DNA from 2 places in the Streptomyces sp. SS1-1 genome. Region 2 is predicted to be linked to the other one. Evidence: riboswitches for the same ligand, from Rfam matches in the RefSeq annotation. Region 2 holds a riboswitch; the other holds the start of a gene.
What was found. A riboswitch is a leader RNA that binds a small molecule or an ion and turns the genes downstream of it on or off. The one in region 2 is predicted to bind S-adenosylmethionine.
Positions count from the first base shown of each region.

Region 1: another riboswitch for S-adenosylmethionine. It lies ahead of F8R89_RS09995 (aminotransferase class V-fold PLP-dependent enzyme); the one in region 2 lies ahead of thrC (threonine synthase).

Region 1 covers NZ_WBXN01000004.1:1,928,594-1,931,992, forward strand. The annotation lists gene F8R89_RS09985 (rhomboid family intramembrane serine protease) at 1-286, shown strand, start outside; gene F8R89_RS09990 (Lrp/AsnC family transcriptional regulator) at 283-564, shown strand; gene F8R89_RS09995 (aminotransferase class V-fold PLP-dependent enzyme) at 616-1,983, opposite strand; SAM riboswitch class IV at 2,110-2,226, opposite strand; gene trpD (anthranilate phosphoribosyltransferase) at 2,312-3,376, opposite strand.
Region 2 covers NZ_WBXN01000004.1:3,270,122-3,273,520, reverse strand. The annotation lists gene F8R89_RS16080 (alpha,alpha-trehalose-phosphate synthase (UDP-forming)) at 1-316, opposite strand, end outside; gene F8R89_RS16075 (glucosyl-3-phosphoglycerate synthase) at 411-1,355, opposite strand; SAM riboswitch class I at 1,523-1,692, shown strand; gene thrC (threonine synthase) at 1,711-2,994, shown strand; gene F8R89_RS16065 (MoaD/ThiS family protein) at 2,991-3,266, shown strand.

The DNA of each region.
Region 1 (3,399 bases), 1.3 Mb from region 2:
GGTCCTCGGCGCGTTCCTCTTCCTGTTCCCCACGGCACGGGTGACAAGCCTGCTGCCGTTCCTGCTCTTCCTGCCGCTGCGCTTCCCCGCCTGGGTGGTGCTGCCCTTCTGGGTGGCCGTCCAGTGGGTCGCGGCGAGCCGGGCGGGAGCGGGGCCGGGGGTGGCGTATCTGGCGCACCTGGTGGGCTTCGGCCTGGGCTTCGGCTACGCGTGGGCGCGCTTCGGGCGGCGCACTAGAGTGAGGAGCACCCGAGCTCCGGCCCCCGAGGGAGAGAACAAGCCGTGATCACCGCGATCGTCCTCATCAAGACCAGCGTGGACCGGATCCCCGAGATCGCCGAGCGGATCGCGTCGCTGGACAGCGTCAGCGAGGTCTTCTCGGTCACCGGCACCTACGACCTGATCGCCATGGTGCGGGTGAAGCGGCACGAGGACCTGGCGGAGGTCATCCCGGGCCGGATCAGCAAGATCCCCGGCGTCGAGGGCACCGACACGCACGTCGCCTTCCGCACCTACTCCCAGCACGACCTGGAGGCCGCGTTCGCCATCGGCCTCGACAGCTGAACCCGAAGGCCGGGTCCCCGGCGGCGCCGCGCGCCGCCGGGCACGGATCGCTCAGGCCGAGGTGTCCGGCACGCAACGGCCGTTCTCGGTCCGGTACTTCCACCGGGCGCCGTCCGTCACCAGCTCCCGCACGGCCGTGACGAACCGCTCGACGTGCTCGTCCGGCGTCCCGGCGCCGAAGCTGACCCGGATCGCGTTGAGGGACTTCTCGCCCGGCGCCGCCTCCGGGGCGCCGCACTCCCCCTGGGTCCCGGGGTCGCCGCCCAGCAGGGTCCGCACCAGCGGGTGCGCGCAGAACAGGCCGTCGCGCACGCCGATGCCGTACTCGGCGGACAGGGCGGCGGCGAAGTGGGAGCTGTTCCAGCCCTCCACGACGAAGGAGATCACGCCGACACGCGGGGCGTCGTCACCGAACAGCGACAGCACGCGCACCTCGGGCACCTCGGCGAGACCGGCCCGCACCTTCTCGATCAGGTACCGCTCCCGGGCGACCAGGCCGTCGAAGCCGGCCTCGGTGAGCGCCCTGCAGGCGGAGGCGACGGCGTAGGCGCCGATGACGTTCGGCGAGCCGGCCTCGTGCCGGGCGGCACTGTCGTGCCACTCGACGTCCACGCCCCCGTCCTCGCGCCGGGTCACCGAGCGGCTGGCGCCGCCGCCCGCGAGGTACGGCTCGGCATCCCGGAGCCAGTCGGAGCGGCCCGCGAGCACACCGGAGCCGAACGGGGCGTACAGCTTGTGCCCGGAGAAGGCGACCCAGTCGACGTCCAGGTCGCGGACGCTCACCGGGTGGTGCGGGGCGAGCTGCGCGGCGTCGAGGACGATCCGGGCGCCGTGCGCGTGCGCGGCCGCCGCAAGCTCCCGTACGGGCCACAGCTCGCCGGTGACGTTGGAGGCGCCGGTGACGCAGACCAGGGCCGGGCCGTGGGGGTCGCGGTCGGCCAGGGCGCGCTCCAGGGTCCGTACGGCCTCGCCGGGGGTGCGGGGCGCGTCGAGGTAGGTGACATGGGCGTCGCGCCACGGCAGCAGGGAGGCGTGGTGCTCGGTCTCGAAGACGAAGACCTGGCAGCCGGCCGGGAGCGCGGCGGCGAGCAGGTTGAGCGAGTCGGTGGTGGAGCGCGTGAAGACGACCTGGTCGTCGTCGCGGCAGCCGAGGAAGCCGGCGACGGTCCGGCGGGCGTTCTCGAACAGGTCGGTGGAGAGCTGCGAGAGGTACCCGGCGCCCCGGTGGACGCTGCCGTAGTACGGCGCGTAGGCGGCCACGTCGTCCCAGACGCGCTGGAGGGCGGGGGCGCTGGCCGCGTAGTCGAGGGCGGCGTAGGTGACCTCGCCACCGGTGACGAGCGGGACGGTGACGTCGCCGCCCAGAACGGGCAGCGGGGAACAAATGTCCTGGACGGAGGCAGCGCTGGACACGGACATGACGGAACTCCCGTGAGAGGAAGGGGAAGGTGAAAGAGGGTGTGCGGAGGCGGGGCTCGGCGGCCCTATCGCATTCGCTTGCTCACGGGAGACTCCTCGACGACCAGGATCCCTGGAATCGTGAGGGATCCGCGCTTGCCGCAGACCTCGCTGCCTGCGGCCTGGTCTTCACCCGGGGCACCCCGCCACGGACGGAGGGTTGCCGGACAGTCGGCCGGGGCCTCATGACTGTCACTCATGACCTGGTACGGGAACGTACGCGAGATGATCGCCGTCCCGCAACCCATGTCCGGATCGCGGGACGGCGTCTCGGGCGCCCTCTGGTGCGTCAGGCGTTGCTGGCGGCCACCCAGCGCTCCAGCGTTCGCTTGGCCGCGCCGGAGTCGATGGACTCGGCGGCCTTCGCCATGCCCAGCCGGATCTGCTCGGTCAGCGGCGCGTCTGTGGGCTCCAGGGCGACCAGCGCGGCGGCCGAGTTGAGCAGGACGGCGTCCCGCACGGGCCCGCCCTCCCCCTCCAGCAGCCGCCGGGCCACCTCCGCGTTGTAGGAGGCGTCGGCGCCGCGCAGGGCCTCCACCGGCACCAGCTCGATGCCGACGTCCCGCGGGTCGAAGCTCTCCTCGCGGACGGCGCCGTCGCGCACCACCCACACCCGGGAGGTGGCCGTCGTCGTCAGCTCGTCGAGGCCGTCGTCGCCGCGGAACACCAGCGCGGAGGAGCCCCGCTCGGCGAGGACACCGGCGATGAGCCCGGCCATCCGGGTGTCGAAGCAGCCGACGGCCGAGGCGCCGACCCGTGCCGGGTTGGTGAGCGGGCCGAGCAGGTTGAACGAGGTCGGGATGCCGAGGTCCCGGCGGACCCCGCCGACGAAGCGCATGGAGGGGTGGAACTTGGCGGCGAAGCAGAAGGTGATCCCCGCCTCGTCGACCACCCGGGCCACCCCTTCGGGGGACAGGTCCAGATTGATCCCCAGCTTCTCCAGCACGTCGGAGGAGCCGCTCGCGGAGGACGAGGCGCGGTTGCCGTGCTTGACGACCTTGGCCCCGGCCCCGGCGATCACGACGGCGGACATGGTGGAGATGTTGACCGTCTTGGCCCGGTCGCCGCCCGTGCCCACGATGTCGACGGCCGGCCCCGGGATGTCCAGGGGCTGCGCGTGCGCGTACATGGCCTCGACCAGGCCGTTGATCTCCTCGACCGTCTCGCCCTTGGCGCGCAGGGCGACCATGAACCCGGCGATCTGCGCGTCGGACGCCTCGCCGCTCATGAAGCGGTCCATCGCCCAGGCGGTGTCGGCGGCGCTCAGGTCCCGGCCGGCCAGCAGGGCGCTCAGTACCTCGGGCCAGGAACGGCCCGCCGCGGTGTCGCCTCCAGCGGGGGTCACAGCGCTCATCAGCCGCTCCAGGGTCAGGTGTC
Region 2 (3,399 bases):
GGTAGAGCATGTGGTGCACGAACCACAGGACCGAGTTCGCGATGCCGTTGTAGGCGTCCGCGTGCACGTCCGCCGGGATGTCCAGCATCAGCACGCCGTCCTCGCCGGCCCCGCGGCGCACCGCCTCCCGGTCGCCGTCGGACAGCGCCGAGCACACCCACAGGGCGCCCGCGTCCGGCCCGATCGCCGACAGCCCGGAGACCATGCCCCCGCCGCCCCTCTTGCTGTGCAGCGAACCGTCGTCGCGCACCTCGTACGAGACCGGGCCGCGGTTCGAGGCGACCAGTACCTTGGCAGCAGTCTGCGAGGAAGCCATACGCCTCAACCTAGCCCGGCCCGGAAACGCTCAAACGTGCGGTTCGGCTCAGTGGGGGCTCACGTACGCGCTGTATACGGCCGGGATGCCGCGTTCACGCGACCCTGCGCGCCGCGTACTCCGCGATCTCCACCATGGGCGGCCGCTCCTCCGTGTCCACCGAGTACGTCCGTGGCTCGAAACCGTCCTGCCCGCGCTCGAACTGGGTCAGCGCCGGGCGCACCAGATGCCCGCGCGCCAGCCGCAGTTGCGCGGTGCGGTAGATCGCCGCGGACATGCGGCCCAGCGCCTGCCCGTCCTGGTGCCGGTGCTTGCGCACCCCCACGTCCACCTGCGCGAGGGCGTCCAGCCCCACCAGGTGCAGGGCGTCCACCAGCATGCCCAGCTCGACGCCGTAGCCGACGGGGAAGGGCAGCTGCTCCAGCAGGGTGCGGCGGGCCGCGTACTCGCCGCCGAGCGGCTGTACGAATCCGGCCAGCTGCGGCCAGTGCATGTTCAGCAGGGGGCGGGCCATCAGCTCGGTGACCCGGCCGCCCTGTCCGGACGCGCCGCCGAGCGGGCGGTCGTACATCGCCTTGACCAGGTCGACGCCGGGGTCGGTGAGCAGCGGGCCGACGATGCCGAGGACGAAGTCCGAGGAGAACTCGCGCAGGTCGGCGTCGATGAAGCAGACGATGTCCCCGCCCGTCACCAGCAGCGAGCGCCACAGCACCTCGCCCTTGCCGGGCACGGCGGGGATACGGGGCAGGATGTCGTCGCGGTGGACGACCCGCGCGCCGGCCGCCGCGGCGACCTCGGCGGTGCGGTCGGTGGACCCGGAGTCGACCACGACGATCTCGTCGACCAGCGGCACCTGGTGCACCAGGTCGTGGGCGATGATCGCGACGATGTCGCCGACCGTCTCCTCCTCGTTGAGGGCGGGCAGGACGACCGAGACCGACTGGCCCGAGCGCTGCTTGGCGGCCAGCACGTGGTGCAGCGGACGGTCGGCCAGGGACCAGGAGCGGCTGATCAGCCAGCGCTCGACTTCTTCCAGCACGGTCGGCGGCTCCTCACTGTCGAAACTGTCGCACGACGTCGGTGATCCATCTCGCGGTTCGGACTGCTCTCTCAACTGTCCTGGCCTTCGGTTACAGTCTTGAACAACGCGAGTGACCATCGCATGTCAGGGTCGCCCGGGTTCACAACCGCAGGACAACCGCATACCGCTCATCCAGAGGGGCAGAGGGACACGGCCCGATGAAGCCCCGGCAACCCTCCAGTCGGTTCTCGTAGATCAGCGTCGATCGTCACCGTTGATCGTCTCCGCGAGGCTCCCGGCTAGGGAAGGTGCCAAATCCGTCTCACGGCGAGATGCGTCGTGAGGAAGATGAGGAGAAAGGGCCTCGCCTCACATGGCTGTGCAGACTGTTGCAAGCAGCACCGACTCCACCGTAGACCTCGGCCCCGCCGCCGCGCTGTCCTGTCGCGAGTGCGGCCACCGGGTCCCGCTCGGCCCGGTCTTCGCCTGCGAGGAGTGTTTCGGCCCGCTGGAGATCGCCTACGACTTCTCGGGCTACGACACCGAGAAGCTCCGTCGGAGCATCGAGGCGGGCCCCGCGAACATCTGGCGCTACGCGCCCCTGCTGCCCGTCCCGGCCGACGTGGCGGACAAGCCGAACATCAACCCCGGCTGGACCAAGCTCGTCAAGGCCGACAACCTCGCCCGCGAACTGGGCGTCACCGGCGGCCTGTACGTCAAGGACGACTCCGGCAACCCGACGCACAGCTTCAAGGACCGCGTGGTCGCGCAGGCCCTGGAGGCGGCGCGCGCCTTCGGCTTCACCACCCTGTCCTGCTCCTCCACCGGCAACCTCGCCGGCGCGGTGGGCGCCGCCGCGGCCCGCGCCGGCTTCCGCTCGTGCGTGTTCATCCCGCACGACCTGGAGCAGGGAAAGGTCGTCATGGCCGCGGTCTACGGCGGCGAACTCGTCGGCATCGAGGGCAACTACGACGACGTGAACCGTTTCTGCTCCGAGCTGATCGGCGACCCCGCCGGTGAGGGCTGGGGCTTCGTGAACGTCAACCTGCGGCCGTACTACGCCGAGGGCTCCAAGACGCTCGCGTACGAGATCTGCGAGCAGCTCGGCTGGCGGCTGCCGGACCAGCTGGTCGTGCCGATCGCCTCCGGCTCCCAGCTCACCAAGATCGACAAGGGCCTCCAGGAGCTGATCAAGCTCGGCCTGGTCGAGGACAGGCCGTACAAGATCTTCGGCGCCCAGGCCGAGGGCTGCTCGCCGGTGTCCACCGCCTTCAAGGCCGGCCACGACGTGGTCCGCCCGCAGAAGCCGGACACCATCGCCAAGTCGCTCGCGATCGGCAACCCGGCCGACGGCCCCTACGTCCTGGACATCGCCCGCCGCACGGGCGGCGCCGTGGAGGACGTGACGGACGCCGAGATCGTCGCGGCGATCAAGCTGCTCGCGCGGACCGAGGGCGTCTTCGCCGAGACCGCGGGCGGCGTGACGGTGGGCGTCACCAAGAAGCTCATCGAGAGCGGGGCGCTCGACCCCGCCAAGACGACCGTCGTCCTGAACACCGGCGACGGCCTCAAGACGCTGGACGCGGTGGCGGGTACGGGCCTCACCGCGACGATTCGTCCCAACCTTGACTCCTTCCGAGAGGCTGGCCTCGCATGAGCGTGACCGTTCGCATCCCGACCATCCTGCGCACCTACACCGGCGGTCAGGCCGAGGTCGCCGCCGAGGGCGCCACCCTGGCCGAGGTCATCTCCGACCTCGAGAAGAACCACACGGGGATCGCGGCCCGGGTGCTGGACGACCAGGGCAAGCTGCGGCGCTTCGTCAACGTCTACGTCAACGACGACGACGTGCGTTTCGAGCAGGGTCTGGAGACCGCGACGCCGGACGGCGCCGGCGTCTCCATCATTCCGGCCGTCGCCGGCGGCTGACCGGATGACCGAACATTACCTTCGGTAACCCCGGTTACCGAGCGTTCATCGAATTGCCTCCTCCGTAAGAGAAGCGGAGGAGGCAATTCTGTGTGATTGAGCGGGGTACAGTTGGGGAACGCACCGCCGGTCC